Regions from separate parts of the Streptomyces sp. NPDC048424 genome, predicted to be linked through region 2. Evidence: predicted binding sites of a transcription regulator. Region 2 holds the regulator's gene; each other region holds the start of a gene.

Region 1 (3,272 bases), on a different contig from region 2:
CTGCCGCTGCCGGGCGTCGGAGCGCTCCAGCCGGTCGAGGGTGTCGTTGACGGTCCGGGCCAGCCGGGCGATCTCGTCGGCCCCGCCCGGGTCCGGAACCCGCCGGTCCAGCTCGCTCCCGGTGACCGCCGCCAGCTCGGTCCGGATCGCGCTCACCGGGCGCAGGGCGTGGCCGGTGACCCACCAGGCCAGGGCCGCCGCGAAGCCGATCAGCGGGGGCGCGCCGGCCAGCAGCCCGATCGCGACGGCCCGGGTGGCGTCGTCGACGTCGCCGAGCACGGTCATCGCGTACACGGTGTGCGCGCCCGGCGCATCGAGGACGACGACCGCGCGCCGTTCCGCACCGGGGTGCGCGGGCGGCAGGACGGTCGAGCGGGAGTCCTCCCCGGGGCCGGGGCGCGGCGCGCCGTCGAGCTCGTGGGGGTCCGGGCCGTGCCTCGGGTCGCCGGTGGTGGCGACGGTCCGGCCGGCCGCGTCCCGTACGAGGACCAGGTCCACCCCGCTCTCGGGCGCGGGCAGCCGTCCGCCGGGCGGCAGGGTCCGGCTGTCGAGCTGGGCGGCGACCTTGCGGGCGGCGAGCTCGGTACGGCCGGTGGTGTTCTCGAGGAGGTTGGCGCGCAGCAGGGCGTGCAGCCACAGCCCGCCGGCGGCGAGGACGGCGGCCATCGCGAGGGCGGCGGCAGCGGCGGTGCGGGCGCGGACGGTGGTCCTAGCCACCGTCGGGGGCCATCCGGTAGCCGGTCCCGTGGACGGTGCGGATCGAGCGGCGGCCGAAGGGCGCGTCGATCTTCTTGCGCAGCGAGGAGACGTACACCTCCACGATGTTCGGGTCGATGCCGTGCGGGGTGTCCCAGACCTCGTCGAGGATGTCCTGCTTGGCGACGGCCCGGCCGGGCTGCTCCATCAGGCAGGCGAGCACGCCGAGTTCACGGGCGGTGAGCTCGATGTCCCGGCCGCCGCGGCGGCAGCGGCGGCCCAGCGGGTCCAGCACGAGGTCGCCGGCCTGGAGGAGGCGGCTGCGGTCGGGGCCGCCGGCGCGGCGGGCCAGCGCCCGGATCCGGGCGGCCAGGACCACGAAGGAGAACGGCTTGGTGAGGTAGTCGTCCGCGCCGCAGTCCAGGCCCTCGGCCTCGTCGTACTCGCCGTCCCGGGCGGTGAGCATCAGGACCGGGGTGGTGTCGCCGTGGGCGCGCATGCGGGCGCAGATCTCGTAGCCGCTGAGGCCGGGGAGCATCAGGTCGAGCAGGACGACGTCGTACGGGCCGCCGGCGAGGGCGAGGTCCAGACCGCGGTGGCCGTCGTGCGCGACCTCGACCAGGTGCCCGTCCGCGGAGAGGCCGCGCCGCAGGGACTCGGCGAGGCCTTCTTCGTCTTCGACCACGAGGATGCGCACGGACCAAGCGTCACATATCCCCCTTTCCCTCCCGGGCGGGGGTACGGGTTGCCCTGCGGGCGGCTCGGGGGTGTGGGGCGGTGCCCCGCCGGAATGTCTCCTCGTCGTCGCGCCTGCGGGTGCCGCTGCGACAGGGGAGGGTGGTTGCACGCTCCTCCTGCGGGGACACTCCGCCGTGTCCCCGCCCCACGGCCCGGCCCCTGCGGGCGGCTCGGGGGTGTGGGGCGGTGCCCCGCCGGAATGTCTCCTCGTCGTCGCGCCTGCGGGCACCGCTGCGACAGGGGAGGGTGGTTGCACGCTCCTCCTGCGGGGACACTCCGCCGTGTCCCCGCCCCACGGCCGGCGCGGGGGCGTGCAGGGGCGTCCCCGCAGGAGGAGCGCGCAACCGCCCTCAGCGGCCGTGACAGGCCCGCAGGCGCGACGACGAGGAGACGCCCCGGAGGGGCCCCGCGTACGGCCGGGCCTACGGAGATCCTGCCGAGCTGCCCGCAGGGCAACCCGTCGGGCCCGGGAGAAACGACACCCCCGGCGGCCAGAATTGGCACTCCGCTTGACCGAGTGCTAATCGCCGGAATAGTCTCGCACCTGGCACTCGCCCCTGGTGAGTGCCAACACAGCGACAGGCAGATCCGGCACCCGCGACGACGGATCGACCTGGTCGCCACCTCAGACAGTTAACCCCGGATCTCCGAAGGGGGAGGTCGGATCGTGACGACCGCCAGCTCCAAGGTTGCCATCAAGCCGCTTGAGGACCGCATTGTGGTCCAGCCGCTCGACGCCGAGCAGACCACGGCCTCCGGCCTGGTCATCCCGGACACCGCGAAGGAGAAGCCCCAGGAGGGCGTCGTCCTCGCGGTGGGCCCGGGTCGCTTCGAGGACGGCCAGCGTCTCCCGCTGGACGTCACCGTCGGCGACATCGTGCTCTACAGCAAGTACGGCGGCACCGAAGTGAAGTACAGCGGCGAGGAGTACCTCGTCCTCTCGGCTCGCGACGTGCTCGCGATCGTCGAGAAGTAATTCTCTTCATCAGTACTGCTTTGAGCTGCGCCCCTGGTCACCCCGCTGATTGCCGGGCGGCGAGGGGCGCAGTTCGTTAAACCCGAGTTTTCGAGAGGGCTGAACCGCTCCCATGGCGAAGATCCTGAAGTTCGACGAGGACGCCCGTCGCGCCCTCGAGCGCGGCGTCAACAAGCTTGCCGACACGGTCAAGGTGACGATCGGCCCCAAGGGCCGCAACGTCGTCATCGACAAGAAGTTCGGCGCCCCCACCATCACCAATGACGGTGTCACCATCGCCCGCGAGGTCGAGCTGGACGACCCGTACGAGAACCTGGGCGCGCAGCTCGTGAAGGAGGTGGCGACCAAGACCAACGACATCGCGGGTGACGGCACCACCACCGCCACCGTGCTGGCCCAGGCGCTGGTCCGCGAGGGTCTGCGCAACGTCGCCGCGGGCGCGTCCCCGGCCGCCCTGAAGAAGGGCATCGACGCCGCGGTCAAGGCCGTCTCCGAGGAGCTCCTCGCGACCGCCCGCCCGATCGAGGACAAGTCCGACATCGCCGCCGTGGCCGCGCTCTCCGCGCAGGACACCCAGGTCGGCGAGCTCATCGCCGAGGCGATGGACAAGGTCGGCAAGGACGGTGTCATCACCGTCGAGGAGTCCAACACCTTCGGCCTGGAGCTGGAGTTCACCGAGGGCATGGCCTTCGACAAGGGCTACCTCTCCCCGTACATGGTCTCCGACCAGGAGCGTATGGAGGCCGTCCTCGACGACCCGTACATCCTGATCAACCAGGGCAAGATCTCCTCGATCCAGGACCTCCTGCCCCTGCTGGAGAAGGTCATCCAGGCCGGCGGCTCCCGCCCGCTGCTGATCATC
Region 2 (3,272 bases):
CGGCGCGGGCGGACCAGGGTGACGACCGCGCCCTCCAGCAGGAAGCCCCGCGGCTCCATCGGGAACACCCGCCGCTTGCCGAAGCGGTCCTCCAGGGTCACCGTGCCCGCCTCGCAGGCCACCACCGCGCCGCAGAAGTCCGTACCCGCCACCTCGACCACCAGATCGGGTTCGGCCGCCACCTCGGGCACCGCCTGGGGGCGCTTCCACTGCGGGGTCAGGTCGGGGGAGTACTCGCGCATCCGGCCGACAGTAGGAGAGCGGCCCGCGTCATGTCTCCGACACGCCGAAACGGGCTGCCAGTGTGGCGCGTTGCGCACGCACGAAGTCCGCCGTGACCACCGCTCCGTGACCCGGCACGTACAGTGCGTCGTCCCCGCCGAGCGCCAGCAGCCGGTCCAGGGCGGCGGGCCACTGCCGGGGCGTCGCGTCCGGACCCGCCAAGGGCTCGCCCGACTCCTCGACCAGGTCCCCGCAGAACACCGTCTCGCGCTCGCCCGGCACGAAGACGGCCAGGTCGTGACGGGTGTGCCCGGGCCCCACATTGGCCAGCAGCACCTGCAGCCCGCCCAGTTCCAGCGTCCACTCGCCCGACACCAGGTGCTTCGGCACCACCAGCAGGTCCACCGCCTCGGCCGCCTCCGCCTCCGCCAGGCCGTGGCGGACCGCGTCCCCGCGCAGCTCCTCACGGCCCGTCGACAGCAGCGCGTCCAGCCCGACCGCACCGAACACCTCGGCCCCGGAGAAGGCGGCAACGCCCAGCACATGATCGAAATGGCCGTGCGTGAATGCGATATGGGTCACGCGCCGACCCGTCAGCCGCTCCGCCTCCGCCCGCACCTGCGCGCCCTCCCGGAGACAGGAACCGGGGTCGATCAGGAGGACCGACTCCTCGCCCACCACCAGTCCCACGGTGCAGTCCCACACCGGCAGCCGCCGCCGGCCGGCCCGTCCGGTCAGCCGTTCCCAGCCTTCCTCTTCCCAACGCACGTCCATGCCGCGACGCTACCCTGGCGGGCCTCCCTTGCCAGGGTCTTACTACCCGGCCGTACACTGGGCGGGGGATCTCTGGCACTCGAACGGACAGAGTGCCAACGAACACGGCAGAACACGGCAACGGACCACAGCTGGAGGTGTGCGCGATGCTCAGCGAACGCAGACTCGAAGTGCTGCGCGCCATCGTCCAGGACTACGTCGGGACGGAGGAGCCGGTCGGCTCCAAGGCGCTCACCGAGCGGCACCGGCTCGGCGTCTCGCCCGCGACCGTGCGCAACGACATGGCCGTGCTGGAGGACGAGGGCTACATCGCCCAGCCCCACACCAGCGCCGGCCGGATCCCCACCGACAAGGGCTACCGGCTCTTCGTCGACAAGCTCGCGGGGGTCAAACCGCTGTCGACGCCCGAGCGCCGGGCCATCCAGAACTTCCTCGACGGCGCCGTCGACCTCGACGACGTCGTCGGCCGCACGGTGCGGCTGCTCGCGCAGCTCACCCGGCAGGTCGCGGTCGTGCAGTACCCGAGCCTGACCCGGTCGACCGTCCGGCACGTGGAGCTGCTCTCGCTCGCTCCCGCGCGCCTGATGCTCGTACTGATCACGGACACCGGACGGGTCGAGCAGCGGCTCATCGACTGCCCCGCCCCCTTCGGCGAGGCACCGCTCGCCGACCTGCGGGCCCGGCTCAACAGCCGGGTCGTCGGACGGCGCTTCACCGACGTGCCCCCGCTCGTCCAGGACCTCCCCGAATCCTTCGAGGCCGATGACCGCGGCACGGTCTCCACCGTGCTCACGACACTCCTCGAAACCCTGGTCGAGGAAGCCGAGGAACGGCTGATGATCGGCGGTACCGCCAATCTCACCCGCTTCGGACACGATTTTCCCCTGACGATCAGGCCGGTGCTCGAGGCGCTGGAGGAGCAGGTCGTGCTCCTCAAGCTGCTCGGCGAGGCCAACGAGTCGGGAATGGCCGTACGGATCGGGCATGAGAATGCCTACGAGGGACTGAACTCCACGTCCGTCGTCTCCGTCGGTTACGGTTCGGGCGGCGAAGCAGTCGCCAAACTCGGCGTGGTCGGACCGACCCGCATGGACTACCCCGGAACGATGGGAGCGGTACGCGCAGTGGCACGTTACGTCGGACAGATCCTGGCGGAGTCGTAAGTGGCCACGGACTACTACGCCGTTCTCGGCGTGCGCCGCGACGCATCGCAGGACGAGATCAAGAAGGCCTTCCGGCGGCTCGCGCGCGAGCTGCACCCGGACGTGAACCCCGATCCCAAGACGCAAGAGCGTTTCAAGGAGATCAACGCCGCCTACGAGGTCCTCTCGGACCCGCAGAAGAAGCAGGTCTACGACCTCGGCGGCGACCCGCTGTCCTCCTCGGGCGGCGGCGGCGCGGGCGGCTTCGGGGCCGGTGGCTTCGGCAACTTCTCCGACATCATGGACGCCTTCTTCGGCCAGAGTCAGCAGCGCGGCCCGCGCTCGCGGACCCGCCGCGGCCAGGACGCCATGATCCGTCTGGACCTGGAGCTGGACGAGGCGGCCTTCGGGACGACCAAGGACATCCAGGTCGACACGGCCGTCGTCTGCACCACCTGCTCCGGTGAGGGCGCCGCTCCCGGCACCTCCGCGCAGACGTGTGACATGTGCCGCGGCCGCGGTGAGGTCTCGCAGGTCACCCGGTCCTTCCTGGGCCAGGTCATGACCTCGCGCCCCTGCCCGCAGTGCCAGGGCTTCGGCACCGTGGTCCCGACCCCGTGCCCCGAGTGCGCGGGCGACGGACGGGTCCGCTCCCGCCGCAGCCTCACGGTCAAGATCCCGGCCGGTGTCGAGAACGGCACCCGGATCCAGCTCGCGGGCGAGGGCGAGGTCGGCCCCGGCGGCGGCCCCGCAGGCGACCTGTACGTGGAGATCCACGAGCTGGCGCACCCGACCTTCCAGCGGCGCGGGGACGACCTGCACTGCACGGTGACGATCCCGATGACGGCGGCCGCACTGGGCACGAAATGCCCGCTGGAGACGCTGGACGGGCTGGAGGAGATCGACATCCGGCCCGGCACCGGCTCCGGGCAGGCGATCCCGCTGCACGGGCGGGGCGTCACCCACCTGCGCGGCGGCGGGCGCGGCGACCTGATCGTCCACGTCGAGGTCACCACTCCGGGCAAGCTGGACGCCCAGCAGGAGGAGCTGCTGCGCCAGCTGGCGAAGCTGCGCGGCGAGGAGCGGCCGATGGGTCAGTTCGCGCCAGGTCAGCAGGGGCTGTTCAGCCGCCTG
Region 3 (3,272 bases), on a different contig from region 2:
GCCGAGGTCATCCAGTCCCTGGAGGCGAGCCACCCGGGCATCGCCGCGCGCGTCCTGGACGACCAGGGCAAGCTGCGCCGCTTCGTGAACGTCTACGTCAATGACGACGACGTGCGTTTCGAGGGCGGGCTGGAGGCGAAGACGCCGGACGGCGCCGGCGTCTCGATCATTCCGGCCGTCGCGGGCGGTTGCTGATCCTCTCGGCCCCTTTGTCGCCGGGTAGGTGACACGCGCAAACCGAAATTGCCCCCTCCGCTAAAAGCGGAGGGGGCAATTCTGCTTGATTGGGCGCGGTAGAGTTGGGGAAGTCCCCTCCGCCGGACTTGCCCGCTGCATATGAACGGGTCGCGTGAGGGTCGACATCGGGTCAATGTGCAAGCGCGGTATGGGGCATTGGCGAGATATGTCAGGCCCGAGTTGCCCTGGAGTATGGCAAATTTTCACTCTATTTCAATGTTTCCCGGTGTCCAGAATTCTCGTCGGATTGACCTGTTGCAGACAGCACTCGCGCAGATACATTCAGCCTCGGTCGACGCGTTCCGACGCAAGTTCTGACCCGGGAACGCGAAGTGCGTTCCCGCGCAAGGGCCAGTAATAGGGGAGTTAGGCATGGCTCAGGGCACCGTCAAGTGGTTCAACGCGGAGAAGGGCTACGGCTTCATCGCGGTCGACGGTGGTGCGGATGTGTTCGTCCACTACAGCGCCATCCAGATGGACGGGTACCGCACCCTTGAAGAGGGTCAGCGGGTCGAGTTCGAGATCTCGCAGGGCCAGAAGGGTCCGCAGGCGGACATGGTCAAGCTCGCGCTCGGCTGAGTCCCGGAGCGATCGACCACCGACGCACGGTGTTCAACGAAGACCTGCACGACCTTACGAGGGGCCCACATCCCGGACACGGGATGCGGGCCCCTCGTACGTGCGCCCGCCCCGGGCCCGGCCCGTGCCCGGTACTCGCCCGGCGTTGGCCCAAGCCGCTTGCACTCGAGGGGGTCGAGTGCTAATCATTGGCGTTAGCACTCTCCACGTGAGAGTGCTACTGAAACGAGGACCGGGTCGGTGAGGCCCGCAGGGTCCGGTGGGAAGGAACCGCCGGGCACGCAGGCCGTCCGTCGCGGGCGCGGGCGCGGTCCTGGGAGCAATCCACCGCTGTCCGGGAGGACCACTTCAGATGGCCAAGATCATTGCGTTCGACGAGGAGGCCCGCCGCGGCCTCGAGCGTGGGATGAACCAGCTCGCCGACGCCGTCAAGGTCACCCTTGGCCCCAAGGGTCGCAACGTCGTCCTTGAGAAGAAGTGGGGCGCCCCCACGATCACCAACGATGGTGTCTCCATCGCCAAGGAGATCGAGCTCGAGGACCCGTACGAGAAGATCGGCGCCGAGCTGGTCAAGGAAGTCGCCAAGAAGACGGACGACGTCGCGGGCGACGGTACGACCACCGCCACCGTGCTGGCCCAGGCGCTCGTCCGCGAGGGCCTGCGCAACGTTGCCGCCGGCGCCAACCCGATGGCCCTCAAGCGTGGTATCGAGAAGGCCGTCGAGGCCGTCTCCGCCGCCCTGCTCGCCCAGGCGAAGGATGTCGAGACCAAGGAGCAGATCGCTTCCACGGCCTCCATCTCCGCCGCCGACACCCAGATCGGCGAGCTCATCGCCGAGGCCATGGACAAGGTCGGCAAGGAAGGCGTCATCACCGTCGAGGAGTCGCAGACCTTCGGTCTGGAGCTCGAGCTCACCGAGGGCATGCGCTTCGACAAGGGCTACATCTCGGCGTACTTCGCCACCGACATGGAGCGCATGGAGTCGTCCCTCGACGACCCGTACATCCTGATCGTCAACTCCAAGATCGGCTCGGTCAAGGACCTGCTGCCGCTCCTGGAGAAGGTCATGCAGTCCGGCAAGCCGCTGCTGATCATCGCCGAGGACGTCGAGGGCGAGGCGCTCTCCACCCTCGTCGTCAACAAGATCCGCGGCACCTTCAAGTCCGTCGCCGTCAAGGCCCCGGGCTTCGGCGACCGCCGCAAGGCCATGCTCGGTGACATCGCCATCCTCACGGGCGGCACGGTCATCTCCGAGGAGGTCGGCCTCAAGCTGGAGAACGCCGGTCTCGACCTGCTCGGCCGCGCCCGCAAGGTCGTCATCACCAAGGACGAGACCACCATCGTCGACGGCTCCGGTGACAGCGACCAGGTCGCCGGTCGCGTGAACCAGATCCGCGCCGAGATCGAGAACTCCGACTCGGACTACGACCGCGAGAAGCTCCAGGAGCGCCTCGCGAAGCTGGCCGGCGGCGTGGCCGTCATCAAGGCCGGTGCCGCGACCGAGGTTGAGCTCAAGGAGCGCAAGCACCGCATCGAGGACGCCGTTCGCAACGCGAAGGCGGCCGTCGAGGAGGGCATCGTCGCCGGTGGTGGCGTGGCCCTGCTCCAGGCCTCCGCGGTCTTCGAGAAGCTGGAGCTCGAGGGTGACGAGGCGACCGGCGCCAACGCCGTGAAGCTCGCCCTGGAGGCCCCGCTGAAGCAGATCGCCGTCAACGGTGGTCTCGAGGGTGGCGTCGTCGTCGAGAAGGTGCGCAACCTCCCGATCGGTCACGGCCTGAACGCCGCGACCGGCGAGTACGTCGACATGATCGCCGAGGGCATCATCGACCCGGCGAAGGTCACGCGCTCTGCCCTGCAGAACGCCGCGTCCATCGCCGCGCTGTTCCTCACCACCGAGGCCGTCATCGCCGACAAGCCCGAGAAGGCCGGCGCCGGCGCCCCGGGCGGCATGCCGGGCGGTGACATGGACTTCTGATCGACCCCTGGCTCCGGCCACTGGTTGATCGGCTGTTCTTCGACCGAGGGCGGCACTCCCCGTACAGGGGGGTGCCGCCCTCGGGCGTTCCCGGCAGGCGGCGCCGATCGGGGGTAAAACCGCTGGCCGGGGTGGGTGGGGGCGTGTGAGCGTACGGCCATGGGGAATTCCGTCGCGTATCCGGTCCACCGCACCACCGATCCCGCCGAGGCGTACGCCAAGGCGCGACTGCTGTGCGGGCTGCCGGCCCGCCGGTACGAAGGGGTGCGGGTGGGGGCGGAGCTGAGCACGGTCGCGGGCGTGCCCGAGGTGCGCTCGTACGCCTCGCCGAAGTACGACGGCGTGCAGCTGGTCCTCAACGGTGACCACTGCGACTGGTCCCGGCAGGTCGGCGGGGTCCACACCCTCTACGTCCACGTCACCAAGTTCGGCGACCCGGGCCGCGCCGAGCGGCTCGCCGCCGCGGTCGGCGGCAGCGTGC

Evidence for each region. Region 2 encodes HrcA, which represses chaperone genes, less so after heat shock. Its sites were predicted from a motif close to TTNGCACTCNGNNNNNCNGAGTGCNAA; they were not measured.
Region 1: groES (co-chaperone GroES) is a predicted target of HrcA. The motif match lies at 1,932-1,958, and genes of this name have one in related genera.
Region 3: groL (chaperonin GroEL) is a predicted target of HrcA. The motif match lies at 975-1,001, and genes of this name have one in related genera.

What each region holds. Positions count from the first base shown of each region.
Region 1 is NZ_JBEZKE010000002.1:273,256-276,527, forward strand. Features, by position in the region: gene AB0D29_RS03875 (HAMP domain-containing sensor histidine kinase) at 1-717, opposite strand, end outside; gene AB0D29_RS03880 (response regulator transcription factor) at 710-1,393, opposite strand; gene groES (co-chaperone GroES) at 2,102-2,410, shown strand; gene groL (chaperonin GroEL) at 2,523-3,272, shown strand, end outside.
Region 2 is NZ_JBEZKE010000004.1:76,871-80,142, reverse strand. Features, by position in the region: gene AB0D29_RS07225 (DUF3097 domain-containing protein) at 1-242, opposite strand, end outside; gene AB0D29_RS07220 (MBL fold metallo-hydrolase) at 271-996, opposite strand; gene hrcA (heat-inducible transcriptional repressor HrcA) at 1,143-2,159, shown strand; gene dnaJ (molecular chaperone DnaJ) at 2,160-3,272, shown strand, end outside.
Region 3 is NZ_JBEZKE010000038.1:23,186-26,457, reverse strand. Features, by position in the region: gene AB0D29_RS34020 (MoaD/ThiS family protein) at 1-195, shown strand, start outside; gene AB0D29_RS34015 (cold-shock protein) at 610-816, shown strand; gene groL (chaperonin GroEL) at 1,169-2,791, shown strand; gene AB0D29_RS34005 (hypothetical protein) at 2,951-3,272, shown strand, end outside.